2 regions of the Cupriavidus sp. HY129 genome follow, and region 1 is predicted to be linked to the other one. Evidence: predicted binding sites of a transcription regulator. Region 1 holds the regulator's gene; the other holds the start of a gene.
The links. Region 1 encodes FliA, which starts transcription of late flagellar genes. Its sites were predicted from a motif close to CTAAAGTTTNNNNNNNNNNNGCCGNTA; they were not measured.

Region 1 (7,957 bases):
GGCGCTGGTGATCTCCACGGCCGCCGGTGTCATCGTCTCGCGAGTGTCGAACGAGCAGGACGTCGGTCAGCAGCTGACCGGCCAGCTCTTCTCGAATCCGCGCGTGTTGTTCATCACGGCCGCCATTATCGGCATGATGGGCATCATCCCGGGAATGCCGCATTTCGCGTTCTTGCTGCTGGCTGCCGGGCTGATCTGGCTCGGTCGGTACATGTTGCGCCGCGAGGCCACGGCAGCAGAAACGAAGTCGAACGACGCGCGCGCGCCCGCCGCGCCGGCCGAGGCCGCCGAAGCGTCGTGGGAAGACGTCACGATGGTCGATCCGCTTGGCATGGAGGTGGGCTATCGCCTGATCACGCTGGTGGACCGCGCCCAGAACGGCGAGTTGCTGGGCCGTATCAAGAGCATCCGCAAGAAGATCGCGCAGGACATCGGCTTTCTCGTGCCGGTGGTCCATATCCGCGACAACCTGGAACTGAAGCCGACCGCCTATCGCATCACGCTCAAGGGCGTTGAGATTGGCAGTGGCGAAGCCAATCCGGGCCAGTGGATGGCGATCAACCCGGGCCAGGTCACCGGCACGCTGCCCGGCGCGGCCACGCGCGATCCGGCCTTCGGCCTGCCTGCCGTGTGGATCGACGCTGCCCTCAAGGAGCAGGCGCAGGCGTATGGCTACACCGTGGTCGACGCCAGCACCGTGGTGGCCACCCACCTGAACCACCTGATCCAGATGCACGCATCCGAGCTGCTGGGTCGCCAGGAAGTGCAGTCGCTGCTGGACCGTATCGCCAAGGAATCGCCCAAGCTTACCGAGGACCTGGTGCCGAAGACGATCACGCTGACCGGCCTGCAGAAGGTGTTGCAGAGCCTGCTGGACGAAGGCGTGGCGATCCGCGACATGCGAACGATCCTCGATGTCATCGCCGAACACGCGCCGAAGGTCAGCGATCCGGCCGAGTTGACCACGCTCGTGCGCGTGGCGCTGGGCCGCGCGATCACGCAGCAGCTTTTCCCCAACAACGCCGACCTGCAGGTCATCGGCCTCGATGCCGGCCTGGAGCGCGTGCTGTCGCAGGCGCTGGCCAATGGTGGCGGCATCGAGCCGGGTCTGGCCGATGCGGTGCTGCAGCAGGCGCAGGGCGCGGTGGTGCGCCAGGAGCAACTGGGTCTCGATCCGGTCCTGCTGGTGCCGTCGCCGCTGCGGCCGCTGATGGCGCGCTTCCTGCGCCGCACCCTGCCGCAGTTGAAGGTGTTGTCGCATGCCGAAGTACCGGACAACCGCAATATCCGCATCACCGCCATGATCGGCGGCGCAGCGTAAGGACTGAACATGAGCGTGGCAAAGTTTGTGGCGGCCAACGGCCGTGAAGCGATGCGCAAGGTGCGCGAGGCGATGGGCCCGGATGCCGTGGTGCTGTCGAACCGGACCATCGATGGCGGCGTGGAAATCGTCGCCATGCGCGACACCGATCTCGGCGCGGTGAACGCCAATGCGCAGCCCTATGTGTCGCCCTCGCCAGCCGCATCCCAGATCCTTGAGACCGCCCCGGTGCAGATCGGGCCGATCGCCATCGCGGCGGCCAATGCCGTCGACGGGCAGGCGACCCGGGCGGACGACGGCGTCATTGGTGATCTGCGTGGCGAGCTTGCGTCGATGCGTTCGATGCTCGAGCGCCAGTTTGCCGGCCTGTCCAGCGGCGCTGGCAATGTGGCCGTGGGCGATCCGCTGCGCGAGTCGCTGTTCGAGTGGATGGTGAACGCGGGCTTCTCTGGCCAGTTGTCACGTACGTTGATCTCCCGTCTGCCAGTGGGTACCGATCGTCCGGCCGCCATGTCGTGGATTCGGCAGGAAATCGCGAAGAAGGTGCCTGTGCTGTCCAACGAGGACGCACTGTTCGATCAGGGCGGCGTGCTGGCGCTGATCGGACCCACCGGCGTGGGCAAGACCACCACCACGGCCAAGCTGGCCGCGCGCTACGTGCTGCGCCACGGCGCCGATCGCCTGGCCTTGCTGACGACTGACCGTTTCCGGATCGGCGCGCACGAGCAGCTTCGCATCTACGGCGACATTCTGGGCGTGCCCGTGCACGCGGTGAAGGACGCCGCGGACCTGCGTTTCGCGCTATCGGCGATGAAGGACAAGCATCTGGTCATCATCGACACCGTTGGCATGAGCCAGCGCGATCGCAGCCTGTCCGACCAGATCGCGATGCTGGCTGGCGTGCAGGCGCCGATGCAGCGCGTGCTGCTGCTCAACGGCGCCGCGCATGGCGATACGCTCAATGAAGTCGTGCACGCCTATCGGCACGACGCTGCCGGCGACGCTGGTGGCATCGACGGCTGCATTATCAGCAAGCTCGATGAAGCGACGCATCTCGGTTCCGTGCTCGATGTGGTGATCCGCCATCGCTTGCCGGTTTTCTATGCTTCCACTGGCCAGCGTGTGCCGGAACATCTTGAACTTGCGCAGGCCAGCACGCTGGTGGAACGCGCGTTCATGACGCCGCGTCGTGGCTCGCTGTTCAATGACACCGACATGGCACGCCGCCATGCCGCTGCAGCGGACGCCGCAACGCCGCGCCCGGTCGAGCGCAATGGCGCCGATGACATGCTGCGTTCGTTGACTGACAGCGCTAATGCCGTGGGCACGTGCGTGGAAGAGTTGAACGCCGCGGGCTACGGCTTCGACGTCGCGCGCCAACTCTGGCAACAGCGCGGCGCCGGTGCCGTGGGCTTGCGGCAGATGGGCCAGCAGGCGCGCATGGCCATGTGCCGGGACGCCAGCCGGGCCTGCGAGCGCTATGTGCTCGCCGTATCGCAGAATTTTACGCAGCCGGTGCAAGGTCGTCGCGCGCCGCAGTTGATGCAATGCACCCTGTGGCTTGCCGACCGGGACGGGATGCCGCTGGCCGGTACCACCGCGCCGGTTGGCCGTACGCGGCAGTCGATGTCAGAAGCGGACGCCGATGCCGAAGCCGAGACCGTGCGCGCCACGCTGTCGGCGGCCCGTACCGTCGTCAACCTGAATGCATCGGTGCCATCGGCCGCCGTGATTGCGCGCTGGCATCAACTTGGCGAGCGCTGGGTGGCGGGTACGCGCAAGACCGCGCGTGTGATCACGGGTGGCGCCGCCAGCAAACTCGATGCCATCGCCGACACGCTGACGTTTCATGCGATTGGCGACACGACCTGGCGCGATCGCGACGCTGTGCACTGGGTTGGTCACTGCGCCGTGCGGATTCCGGAAGGGACGATTCGTGCGGCGGGACGCGCTCGCGACAACACGGCAGAGGCCGGTACCGAAGCCTGCCTCGTTGTCTCCCGCATGGCGGACCGTGATACCGGCGAAACGCTGGCGGTCGAGTACGTGCTGTGCGACGTGGCGCTGACCGATGACGCCGCGCAGGTCGCTCGCTGGATGCAATGGGCGAACGCCGCGGACGAGCAGTTCCGCACGCTGCGTCATGCCGCCGAGCACTTCGCGCAGGACGGCGATGCGTCGGACAGTCAGGGGGCCAGCATGGTGTCGCTCCAGCTCGGGCTGACCACGCTGCGCCTGCAGCACACCCCCACCGCAACTGCACCGGCGTTCCTGTCGCGCCTGGCTGGCCGCGCCGCGACACGTGCAAATGCGCCGGTGCCAGGCGCCGTGCTCAACGAGGGCATGGGTCGCCTGCTGGCGCTGCTGGATGTGCTGGAGAACTATCCGGGACGTACCGCCTCGCCTGCGCCCGTCGGTGATATCACTGCCGACGCGGCAATGCAGGCGACAGCCGGACTGCCGCAGTTGGCAGTCGCAGGGGAGTAAGCCTTGAACGTCATGGGTTCCGATCAGGCAGAAAGCCTGCGCCGTCTGCTGGCGCCGCGCGTCACCCGGCGCATCGCGGTGGTTGCCGCCGATGCGGGGGCGGGCGCCACCACGGTGACGCTGGGTCTGGCCAATGCGCTGGCCATGCAGGGCGAACGTGTGCTGCTCGTCGACGAGGATCGCCATGGCGTGCGTGCCACGCGTCTGTCGGGCGCCGCGCCTGTCGCAACGCTCGCCGATGCGCTGGCCGGCCGGGTGACCGCGGCCGCTGCGATTGGCACGCGCCCTGCCAGTGGCATCGCGGTGCTGCCGGCAGGTGATATCCCAGTCGATGCCGGGAACATGGACCGCGCGCTATCCGATCTGATTCCCGACATGCGGTCGGTGCTGATCGACGCGCGCACGGATGCGACCGGCGCGCTGTCGCCTCTGGCGGCAACCGCCCACAACGTGGTGATCGTCATGCGCCCGGAGGCAACGTCGATAACCGCGGCCTACGCGCGCATCAAGCGTCTGCATCACGAATACGCATGCCGTCGGTTCCATCTGGTCGTCAATATGGCGGCCGCCGAAGCGACCGTTGCCGCGCTGGCGCGCAATCTTGCCCGTACCGCGAGCCAGTACCTCGGCGTCGAGGCTGGTCTGACCGGATACCTGCCGATTGACCCGCTCGTGGCCCGCGCGTTGCAGCTTGGCCGTTGCGTGGTGGAAGCATATCCCGCAGCGGCATCCACCAGCGCGCTGCGCCACATCGCCAGCGGTATCGGCGCGTGGCCGTTGCGACACGAAACAACGCTCCAGGGAGCGGCTGTGGCCGTTCCCGCATGAAGCCAGAACAAGAAGTCGACAAGACCGGACACCGAGCCAGACATTCAGCCGCGGCCATGCTTGCGCGGCGCTGGCACCGATAGAAAGCATTTACCGAGAGTTCCACCATGTACACGATTCAGGGAAAGCTCGAACAGGCAGACGTGGTCAAATCGCACGCGCCGTTGGTGCGACGCATCGCGCTGCAGCTGGCGGCGAAGCTGCCGGCCAGCGTGCAGATCGACGACCTGATCCAGGCCGGCATGATCGGCCTGCTCGACGCCGCCAAGCGCTACGAGGACAACCATGGCGCGCGATTCGAGACCTACGCGAGCCAGCGCATTCGCGGCGCCATGCTCGACGAGGTGCGCGCCAATGATTGGCAATCGCGCAGTCTGCGTCAGTTCACACGCAAGATCGAACGCACGCAGCGCCAGCTCGAGCAGAAGCTCGGCCGGAGCCCCATCGACTCCGAAGTGGCGAAGGAACTCGAAATGGGGCTGGAGGAGTATCAGGAACTGCTCAACGAAGTCCATGGCTGCCAGTTGCTGCACTATGAGGACTTCGAACGTTCCGGGGAAGAAGACTTCCTGGATCGGCACCTTGGGGTGACCGACGAAGCGAATCCGCTCACGGTGCTGATGGAATCCGGAATGCGTGATGCGCTGATCCGTGCCATCGAGAAGCTGCCCGAGCGCGAGAAGCTCGTGCTCTCGCTTTGCTACGACCAGGAGTTGAACCTGCGTGAGATCGGGGCCGTGCTGGAAGTGACCGAATCGCGCGTCTGCCAGATCCGCAGCCAGGCCATTACGCGGCTGCGCAACCAGCTTCGCGGCATGTTGTGATGCGTCATCTTCTGGCGTTCGCGTTGTGTCTTTGTCTGGCCCCCACATGGGTCGACGCGCAGACATACGTGCGCGCCACCTACGAGCTCAGTGGGTCGCGTTATGCCTGGACCAGCTCCGCGCAGGGACCGCTGATTGCCAGTCGCGGCCAGCGCACGATGTCGTCGCCGGTGTTGCCTCCCGGCACGATGCCTCAGGCAAGCGGCATCGTTACATCGGTACGCTGGCGCTACAGCTTCGTCAGTACCCCGCCGATCGATCTGGAAGCATACCTGTGTAACGCGCGACGCTGCGTGCTGCTGTCTGGCGCGCAGGGGAAGACCGATGCGTTCGCGGGCGACGATGCGACTGGCGGGTTTGTGTTTGCCTACCGGGTTGCTGGCCGTGGGGGGCTGTCTCCCACCCTGCAAGGCCGCAGTAACGAGGTGACGGTGAGTTACCGATAGCGCGCCGGGCCAGGCCCGGCAATGAAACGGCCCGTGGACGGGTTCAATCTGCACGTATCTGCACGTCGCTGGCACTTCGGGTCGCTCGGAACAGGACTGCAGTCGTAAAAAAAGCCCGCTCCCAGCCAGTCATGACCAGAAGCGGGCAGGTGGAGCCCAGTCTCAAGCCGACGAATGAAGTGCCGTCAGAAGACGTGCTTCATGCCAAGCATTGCGCCGAACTGCGAGCCGCCAGGCGCGGGCGATGCGCCGGTGGAAGCGCTGTCCACGGACAGTGCCAGCTTGCCGCCGTTGTCGATATAGCCAAGCGTGGTGTAGACGGACGTGCGCTTGGAGAAGGCGTAGCTGGCACGTAACGCGCCCAGCCATGCCTTGTCGGCGCTGTTGTGGTACTTGAGGTAGAACGCCTCGCCGGAGAGCGTCACCGCAGGAGTGATGTCGTAGGCGACACCGGCATAGAACATGTCGCTGCGCGGCGTGGCGATGGCGCCGTTGCGACGCCCGATCCAGCCGGCGCCGATCTTGGCGCGGTCCACAAGCATGTAGCCACCGAGGGTGGCGCGATCATCCTTGAGCGAACTCGAAGTCAGGCCGCCGAATGCGCCGGGCCCGCCGCGCTGCGAGTCATAGGCGCCCAGGATGCCCCACCAGTTGGTTTCATACCCGAGCATGGCCGACCATTCGCGGCAGGCGGTCTTGTCGGCGGGGTTCTCGCCGCCGCAGTTGGTGCCGGAGGGGCTGGGACCGGCGTTGACGGTGTCGCGCCCGAAGCTGTAGGTAGCGCCAACGGTGAAGCCGCCGAACTTGCCCTTGTAGGCGATGGCGTTGTCGGCGCGGGCGTTGGGCAGGTAGTTGTCGAGCGAGCTCGAGCCGTAGGCGTTGGGGCCGAGGATGTCGGAGTCGAGCGTGGCCCAGAACAGCATGGTGTACTGGCGGCCGAGGCTGACCTGGCCCCAGTTGCCGGAGAGGCCGACCCATGCCTGGCGGCCGAAGAGGCGGCCGCCCTGGTTGGAGACGCCGCTGTCGGGGGCGAATCCGGATTCGAGCACGAAGTTGGCCTTCATGCCGCTGCCGAGGTCTTCGGTGCCGCGCAGGCCCCAGCGGGAGGGTACGGTGCCGCTGAGGTTGGCCATCTTGACGACGGAGTTGCTGGCGGTGCCGACGTGGTTGAGGTACTCGATGCCGGTGTCGATGACGCCGTAGAGCGTCACGGATTGGGCGTTGGCGATGGCGGGCAGGCCGAGCGCGGCCGCCAGCGCCAGGTGGCGCAGTTTCATCTTCTTCTCCTCCGTTAGATATTTTTCTGGAACAACGTTGATGCCTGGCTTCGATGGCGCTGCCTAGTGGCCACGTGCCTTGAGTCGCGCGTCAAGTCGGCTGTAGACGCGCCGCGCGTTGCCCTCGTAAATCTGGTGACGTTCCTCGTCCGAGAGCGCGGCCTGATCGATGTAGCGCCGCGTATCGTCGTAGTAGTGGCCGGTCTCGGGGTCGATGCCACGTACCGCGCCGATCATCTCCGAGGCGAACAGCACGTTCTTGACCGGTATCACGCGCGTCAGCAGGTCGATGCCAGGCTGGTGATAGACGCATGTATCGAAGAAGACGTTATTGAGCAGGTGTTCGCCAAGCGGCGGCAGCTTCATCTCCTGCGCCAGCCCACGGAACCGGCCCCAGTGGTAGGGCACCGCGCCGCCACCGTGCGGAATCACGAACTTCAGCGCCGGAAAGCGCTGAAACAGGTCGCTGGTCAGCACCTGCATGAATGCGGTGGTGTCGGCGTTCAGGTAGTGCGCGCCAGTGGTGTGGAAGCACGCGTTGCAGCTCGTGCTGACGTGAATCATGGCCGGCACGTCGAGTTCGACAAGCTTCTCGTAGATCGGATACCAGTACGGATCGGATAGCGGTGGCGATGTCCAGTGTCCGCCAGACGGATCCGGATTCAGGTTCACGCCGACAAAGCCATACTCGCGCACGCAACGTTCGAGTTCGTCGATGCAGCTCTTGGTATCGACACCCGGCGATTGCGGCAGCATGGCGGCGCCGACGAACTG
Region 2 (7,957 bases), 450 kb from region 1:
AGTTTCTCGATGATGCCCACCGGCTCGTGACCGATCGTCAGACCCCGCTCTACCGGATACTCGCCTTTGAGAATGTGGATATCGGTGCCACAGATCGTGGTGGTGGTGATGCGGATCAGTGCGTCGGTGGGGCCGACGGCCGGGATCGGTTTTTCCTGTAGCACGATCTTGCCGGGCCCCTGAAAAACCGCAGCTTGCATGCCTGCCATGTCGAGACTCCTTCTGGTTGGCCTGAAAGGCCGCCCGCAGCCTCGCGGGCGGTGATCCAGTCAGTCTAGGCCAGGCAGGTGCGGCAGAGAATTGACACTCGTCAAAGTCGGGGAATGTGCGGTCAGCGGCCTTCGCCGAATCCTTCCTTGACGTCTGGGCACTCGCCACCGATACTTCTCAAACTATTCACTGTTTAGTTATGGGGGCGCGCATGGAAGATAGCTTGTCCAAAGTGGAAGGTGCAGCGGGTGACATGGGTGAGGTGGATAACTTCGCGCCCGTCACGCAGGAAGTCGATGCAAGCGATCTTCCCGTGCGTGGCGTGTTGCCAGCGGGGTTGCAGGGCACGTTGTATCGCATCGGCCCGAACCCACGCTTTCCGCAGCCCGAGGCCCACTGGTTCGGTGGCGACGGCATGGTGCATGTGTTTGCCATCGACGATGGGCGCGTGTCCTACCGCAACCGCTGGGTGCGGACGCCCAAGTGGCGTGACGAGGATCGTGCCGGGCGTCCGCTATTCCGCGCCTTCGCCGGCAAGTTGCCGGATGCGCCGGAGTGGTCGGGCAGCGATGGCGGCGTGGCCAATACCAACATTGTCTGGCACGGCGGCGCGCTGCTGGCGCTTGAGGAAGCGCACCTGCCAACCGCTGTGACGCCTCAAGCGATCGACACGCTTGGCTATATGGAATATGGCCCGCTGAAGGGGCCGTTCACCGCGCATCCGAAGACCGACCCCCGCACTGGCGAACTACTGTTCTTCGGCTACAACGCCGACGGCAAGCTCACGCCGGGCGTGCAGGTTGGCGCAATCGATGCACAGGGCCGCCTGACGCATTACGCGCGTCTGCAGGCGCCGTACCCGAGCATGATCCACGACTTCATGGCCACGCCGGGTCATCTGCTGATCCCCGTGCTGCCGCTGACCGGCAGCCTTGCACGCGTGGAGCGCGGCGGCCCTGGCTATGCATGGGAGCCAGAGAAGCCCGCCATGATCGGCATCCTGCCGCGTGGTGGCGGCGCCGACGACGTGCGGTGGTTCGAGGGCCCTGCCTGCTACGTGTTCCATGTGATGAACGCGTGGGAGGAAGGCGAGGGGGGACAACGCATTCTGGCGGACGTCATGGTCTACGACGAACCTCCCCTGTTCCCCCACGCCGACGGATCGCCAGGAGATCCCGCCCGGCAGCAGGCGTACCTGACGCGCTGGACGTTCGATCTTGCGTCGGACATACGCCGGTTCACCGCCGAACGGCTCGACGATACGGCGGGCGAGTTTCCACGCATCGACGACCGCGTTTCGGGTTTCCGCTATCGGCACGGATGGTTCGCCGCTTCGCACCCCGAGTACGGCGAAGGCGCGCTCAACGGCATCATGCACCTGGACATGCAGGACGGCACGCGCGACGCCTACTGGCTGCCGCCGGGCGATATCACGTCCGAACCGGTGTTCGCGCCGCGTGGTGGCGCTCATGATGGCGCTCATGATGGCGCTCCCGGCGGCGAAGGCGATGGCTGGCTGTTGGCGGTGGTGTGGCGGGCTGCGGCACAATGCAGCGAATTGCTGGTGTTCGATGCGCGGCATGTCGCGCGCGGTCCGCTGGCAACCGTCGAGCTGCCGCAGCGCGTGCCGTTCGGCTTCCATGGCAACTGGGTAGCGGGATAGCGGGATAGCGAGAGGGATGAACGAAGGCGGCACGAAACAGAACGGCGGGCGCAAGGGTGGCACGCGCAAGGTGGCGGGTGGCACGACCAAGCCCGCCGGACAATGGCATCACGGCGACCTGCGTGCCTCGCTGATCGCGTGGGGACTCCACCTGCTCGATACGCAAGGCATCGCGGCGATGAGCATGCGCGAAGCCGCCAAGCTGGCCGGCGTGTCGCCGGGCGCGCCGGCACACCATTTCCAGGACCGCAACGGCCTGCTCGCGGCCATCGCCGCGCAGGCGTTCCGGGAACTGGGCGCCTTCCAGGGCAACCGCGCGCGCCTGATTCCGCGCGATACCCCGGCCAACAAGCTGCGTGCGCTGCTGGTCGGTTACGCCGAATTCGCGCACATGTACCCGGCGCGCTTTCACCTGATGTTCGGCCCGGCGATAGAACGCCGTGACGAATATCCCGAGCTTCAGGAAGCCTCGTCCGGTTCGTTCGATCGGGTGCGAGAAACCGTCGTTGCATGTCTGGGCGGACGTGAACCCGGCGCGCTGACACATGAACAACTGGCGTTCTGTGTCTGGACGGCCGCGCATGGTCTGGCCACCCTGACGGCCACGCACGACCGCTTCCGGGCCATTTCGGCGGCCCCCGGGGCCGTCGAGCAGATGGCGGATACCGTCGCCACCTTCTGTCTGGCTGCGCTTCAGCACACAGGCGACGTCTGAAGACGTCCCCCTCCGTATTAGCCATAGCGTGTGAGCGAGCACTCACGTTCGACCCGTTGCCGCCCTTTGTGTATCTGTTTTGTATCGCCTTTGTACGAAAAACGCTAAAGAGCCACTTTCGAGCGCCGTAAACCTTGGATGTAAAGACATTCATTTGCCTGTCTGGGTGAATCACATCGAAGTTACGCACGGCGAAGGACCTGAAGAAAATGGCTGCACTCGATTTCCTCGGCATTGGCTCCAACATGCAACTGGGTACGCTCCTGGATCAGCTTGCGACGGCGGAACGCCTGCCGCTGAAGGCGCTGGAGACCCAGAATACGGCCTACCAGGCCAAGCTATCCGGATATGGCACGATCAAGAGCATGTTGTCGGCCTTCCAGGCTTCCGCCAACTCGCTTGCCAAGCTCGATACGTTCGGCGCCGTCAAGGCGCAGGTCAGTAACAGCGATGTGATGACCGTCGCCACTGGCACCAATGCGGTTTCCGGCAACTACAACGTAAACGTCAAGAGCCTGGCACAGGCCCAATCCCTGGCGGGCGCTGGCCAGCTCAAGCAGGATTCGGTCATCGGCACTGGCACGCTGACCTTCGAGTTCGGCGTGACGGGCGGATACGACGCCGACCCGGCATCGCCGACATACGGCACATACGTGAACCCGACGTTCACGCCGACCGCGGGCTCCGCTAAGACCGTGACGATCGACAGCAGCAACCAGACGCTGCAAGGTATTCGTGATGCGATCAACAAGGCCAATATGGGTGTCAAGGCCAGCATCATCAACGACGGCAGCGGCACACCTTATCGTCTGGTGCTCAATTCGGAGAAGACCGGCGAGGCGATGAGCATGCGCATCACCGGTTCGTCACCGGAACTGCAGGCGCTTGCTGGATACGATCCGGTGGCCGGCCCGCAAGCCGGCGGCATGAAGGAAGTGGTGCGTGCCACGAATGCACAACTGACCATCAACGATATCGCCATCACCAGCGCCAGCAATGTGGTGACCGATGCCGCGCAGGGCGTCACGATGACGCTCAAGAAGACGGGCACCACGTCGATGACGTTGACGCAGGACCTCGACAGTATCAAGGCTGCGGTGCAGGGGCTGGCCGCTGCCTACAACAACCTCCAGACGGCCGCCAAGCAGCTGACTGCCTTCGACGTGAAGAGCGGTACCAAGGCGGCTCTGACCGGTGACGGCGTGCTGCGCGGTATCCAGTCGACGCTGCGCTCGGTACTCAACACCCCCGAAGCCGGGATGCGCGATGGCGCCGCGACAACGCTGGCCCAGCTTGGCGTGACGTTGCAGAAGGACGGCACGATGTCGGTGGACACCAAGAAGCTGGATGCCGCGTTGGCCGGAAACCTGGCTGACGTGACCGCGCTGTTCGGCGGCGACGGCACGAAGGGTGGGATCGCGCGCCGCTTGTCCGAAGCGGTGGATACCATGACCGGTACCAACGGCCCGCTGACCTCCGCGACCAAGGGTATCGAGCAGAGCGTGAAGGATCTCGGCAAGCGCTATGACTCGATGTCGGAGCACATCGATGCCAATATCAAGCGCGTCCAGAAGCAGTTCCAGGCGCTGGATCTTGCAGTCTCGCAGATGAACCGCACCAAGGACTACCTGACCCAGCAGTTCTCGGCGATGAACAACACGAACAGCAAGTAAGCTGTCAGCGAGTCGTCAATCGATGCAAGAACGCCGCCCTCGTGGGCGGCGTTTTTTTGTTGCGAGGAGACGGACGGGCGATGAGTCGTCAGCATGTTCCATCGGTGTTCCGCTCTCCCGCTAGGCTGGAGAGAGGAGCGAACCGCCCGCATCTGAAGCGCGTGCGGCGTGCTCCCCCAAAGGCCATTCCTATAGCGCACCCGCCAGCCTGAACTGGCCGACCGCACGGTGCAGTGCATCGGCCTGATCCTCGAGCGAGGCCGCGGCGGCGGTTGCTTCTTCCACCAGCGCCGCATTTTGCTGCGCCATCTGGTCCATCTGTGAGACTGCCTGGTTGACCTGCTCGATCCCGCCAGTCTGTTCTTCAGTGGCTGCGCGCATTTCGCCCATCAGGTCGGTCACGCGCTTCACGGCCTCGACGATTTCTCCCATCGCCTTGCCTGCGTCTTCGACCAGCACTGAGCCATCCTCGACACGCTGCGCCGAGTTGTCGATCAATCCCTTGATCTCCTTGGCCGCCGTGGCGCTACGCTGGGCCAGGCTGCGCACCTCGCCGGCCACCACCGCAAAGCCGCGTCCCTGCTCGCCGGCGCGCGCGGCCTCCACCGCCGCGTTCAGCGCCAGGATATTGGTCTGGAATGCAATGCCCTCGATGACGCCGATGATGTCCACCACTTTGCTGGACGCCGCCTTGATCTCGCCCATCGTGTCCACCACCTGGTGCACGATCGCTCCGCCGCGTACAGCGATCTCCGATGCGCCTTCGGCCAGCCGCGCCGCCTGACGGGCGTTGTCAGCGCTCTGGCGAACCGTGCCGGTCAGCTCTTCCATGCTGGCCGCGGTCTGTTCGAGCGATGCTGCCTGTTCCTCGCTGCGGCGTGACAGGTCGACATTGCCGGCCGCAATCTGCTTGGCGGCGCCTGCGATCGCGTCCGCCGAACCGCGAATCTGGCCGATGGCTCCAGTCAGCCGCCCCTGCATCTGCTGCATGTTGTACAGCACGCTTTCCCGATCGTTCGACGCCACGTTCACGTGCGAAGCAAGATCGCCTTCGGCGATGCGCGCGGCGATCTCCGAGGTCAGCGATGGTTCGCCGCCAAGCTGCTTCTGCAGACTGGCGGAGACGCGCACCATCACCACGGTCATCAGCGCGCCCACGCCCAGCAGCCAGCCGAGCGCTTTCCAGAGCGACGCGCGGAACTCGGCCTGGATGTCATCCATGTAGAAACCGGCGATGAAGTTCCAGTCCCACGGCTTGAAGTTCAGCACATAGCTCAGCTTGGGCTGCGGCGCCTCGGCGCCTGGCTTGGGCCAGGCGTACTCAAGGAAGCCTTTGCCGGCGGTCTTGCCGATCCGTGCGATATCGCGGAACAGATAGACGCCGTTAGGGTCCTTCATCTCCGACATGTTTTTGCCATCGAGTTCGGGCTTGATCGCGTGCATCAGAACGACAGCGTCGGACCTCATCACGGTGAAGTAGCCATCGCCGCCAAAACGCATCACGCGCACGCGGTCGAGTGCCTGCTTCTGGGCTTCCTCGGTGCTCAGCTTGCCTGCGCGCGCCATGGCTTCGTACTCGGCCACGACCGAGTTGGCCGTGTCGGTGACCTGTTGCAGCGTCAACTCTCGATCCTGCTGACGCAGTTCTCGCATTTGCCATGCGTTCCACAGCGTGATGGCCAGCAGGCAGACCCAGCTCAGCACCAGCGGCAGCATGAGCTTCTTTCTCAGGCTCAGGTTATGCAACATCCTTATCCTCCGTTCACATCGGTTGTTGATTGGGGCGCTTTCGGGTCTTTGTATGGTTTGTCTTCGCGCGTCCTCTCTGACCGGCCATAACGGCGGCGTCATCGTCAAACTTGATCGGGAAATACCACTGATAGGTAATAGTGATGCGCGCGCCGCTTTGATTTCTGCCATGCAGCACGTTGCAAGAGGTTTGAGGGTGCCGCGTAACGAACCGTAATCAACGAGCCCGATCCGAAGCCTTCAAGTGGTTGTTCTTTTAAATGAGAACCATTACCATCTCCTTCGTTTTTCCCGCGGGAGTGTGGCGTCTTCGCCATGCCGCCGATGCGGCAGCCTCTCCGCCAGCCATGCACGCTTGCCCAGAACTTCCCCGATGACCGAATCCACGCCAGCTTCCAGCCAGCAGCGCCGCGCCTTCTGGCTCAAGCATCTTCACCAGTGGCACTGGATCAGTTCCGCGATCTGCCTGATCGGGATGCTGATGTTCGCCGTCACGGGATTCACGCTCAATCACGCGGGGCAGATCGAGGCCTCGCCTTCGGTCGTCACGCGCCACGAGACCGCGCCGCGCGAACTGCTGGACGCGCTGAAGCGCGCCGCGCTCGCGAACGCATCGACGGGAAACCAGAAGGACCAGAAGGGACCGGTGCCGCGCGTGCTGGCTGACTGGCTGTCGAAGACGATGGATATCGAGGCGGCAGGACGCGAGGCCGAATGGTCCGCCGACGAGATCTACGTTGGCCTGCCACGCCCCGGCGGCGATGCCTGGCTCAGCGTTGCACTCGAAGATGGCGAGGTCCAGTACGAAGTGACATCGCGGGGCTGGATTTCCTACTTCAACGACCTGCACAAGGGCCGCAACACGGGCCATGCATGGAGCTGGTTCATCGACATATTCGCCCTGGCCTGCCTGATCTTCAGCGTCACCGGGCTGTTCCTGCTCAAGCTTCATGCCGGGGGCCGCATGGCCACGTGGCCGCTGGTGGGCGCGGGGCTCGTTGTGCCGCTGCTGCTGGCCATCCTGTTCATTCACTGATTTGCAACCGAGAAAGGTAGTTTCGACATGCGCCGACTCCTGACCGTCACCGTAACCGGCCTTGCCGCAGCGCCGCTGGCACCCGCCATGGCCGCCGACATGAACGTCAAGGTGGAAATTCCCCGCCTGAACGTGGCCGAGTACCACCGTCCCTACGTATCCATGTGGATCGAGCGTGCCGACCAGAGTCCGGTGACGACGCTGGCGGTCTGGTACGACGCGAAGAACAAGGAAAGCCAGGGCACGAAGTGGCTCAAGGACATGCGGCAGTGGTGGCGCAAGGCCGGCCGCGACATGCAGCTTCCGGCCGATGGCGTATCGGGTGCCACGCGCGCTCCCGGCGAGCACGCGCTGACGTTCAGCGATGGCAAGGCGCCGCTGGGCAAGCTGCCAGCCGGCGATTACCAGCTCGTGGTGGAAGCCGCGCGCGAAGTGGGCGGACGCGAACTCGTGCGTGTGCCGTTCGCATGGCCGCCCAAGGCCGCGCAAAGCGCGGGCGCAAAGGGCGAGCATGAGCTCGGCAGCGTGACTCTCGACCTGAAGCCGTGAGCCGCGCCAATCACCGCAAACGCATTGAACTGATCTGACCGGAGCCTGACGATGAACAAGCCTGCCCGCTTCTCCACCCGACTTTCCACCCGCGTTGCAGTCCTCGCGCTGGCTGCGCTGGCGCCGCTGGCCGCCCACGCCCATCGCCAGTGGCTGCTGCCGTCCACCACCGTGCTGTCCGGCGGTAGCCAGTGGGTGACCGTGGACGCCGCGGTGTCCAACGACCTGTTCTACTTCGAACACATGCCGATGCGTCTGGACAACCTTGTGGTCACCGGCCCCGATGGCGCGGCGGTGAAGCCCGAGAACGCGTCGACTGGCAAGTACCGCAGCACGTTCGACGTGCCGCTGGCGCAGCCGGG

Region 2: a site for FliA is predicted at 2,693-2,719, ahead of fliD (flagellar filament capping protein FliD). Genes of this name have one in related genera too.

What each region holds. Positions count from the first base shown of each region.
Region 1 covers NZ_CP083255.1:502,140-510,096, reverse strand. Annotated here, with positions in the region: gene flhA (flagellar biosynthesis protein FlhA) at 1-1,321, shown strand, start outside; gene flhF (flagellar biosynthesis GTPase FlhF) at 1,331-3,808, shown strand; gene K6G35_RS18695 (MinD/ParA family ATP-binding protein) at 3,821-4,636, shown strand; gene K6G35_RS18690 (RNA polymerase sigma factor FliA) at 4,744-5,460, shown strand; gene K6G35_RS18685 (flagellar protein FlhE) at 5,460-5,906, shown strand; gene K6G35_RS18680 (porin) at 6,092-7,183, opposite strand; gene K6G35_RS18675 (amidohydrolase family protein) at 7,247-7,957, opposite strand, start outside.
Region 2 covers NZ_CP083255.1:955,700-963,656, forward strand. Annotated here, with positions in the region: gene K6G35_RS20640 (NAD(P)-dependent alcohol dehydrogenase) at 1-209, opposite strand, end outside; gene K6G35_RS20645 (carotenoid oxygenase family protein) at 422-1,873, shown strand; gene K6G35_RS20650 (TetR/AcrR family transcriptional regulator) at 1,890-2,588, shown strand; gene fliD (flagellar filament capping protein FliD) at 2,798-4,261, shown strand; gene K6G35_RS20660 (methyl-accepting chemotaxis protein) at 4,451-6,010, opposite strand; gene K6G35_RS20665 (PepSY-associated TM helix domain-containing protein) at 6,384-7,046, shown strand; gene K6G35_RS20670 (DUF2271 domain-containing protein) at 7,074-7,595, shown strand; gene K6G35_RS20675 (DUF4198 domain-containing protein) at 7,647-7,957, shown strand, end outside.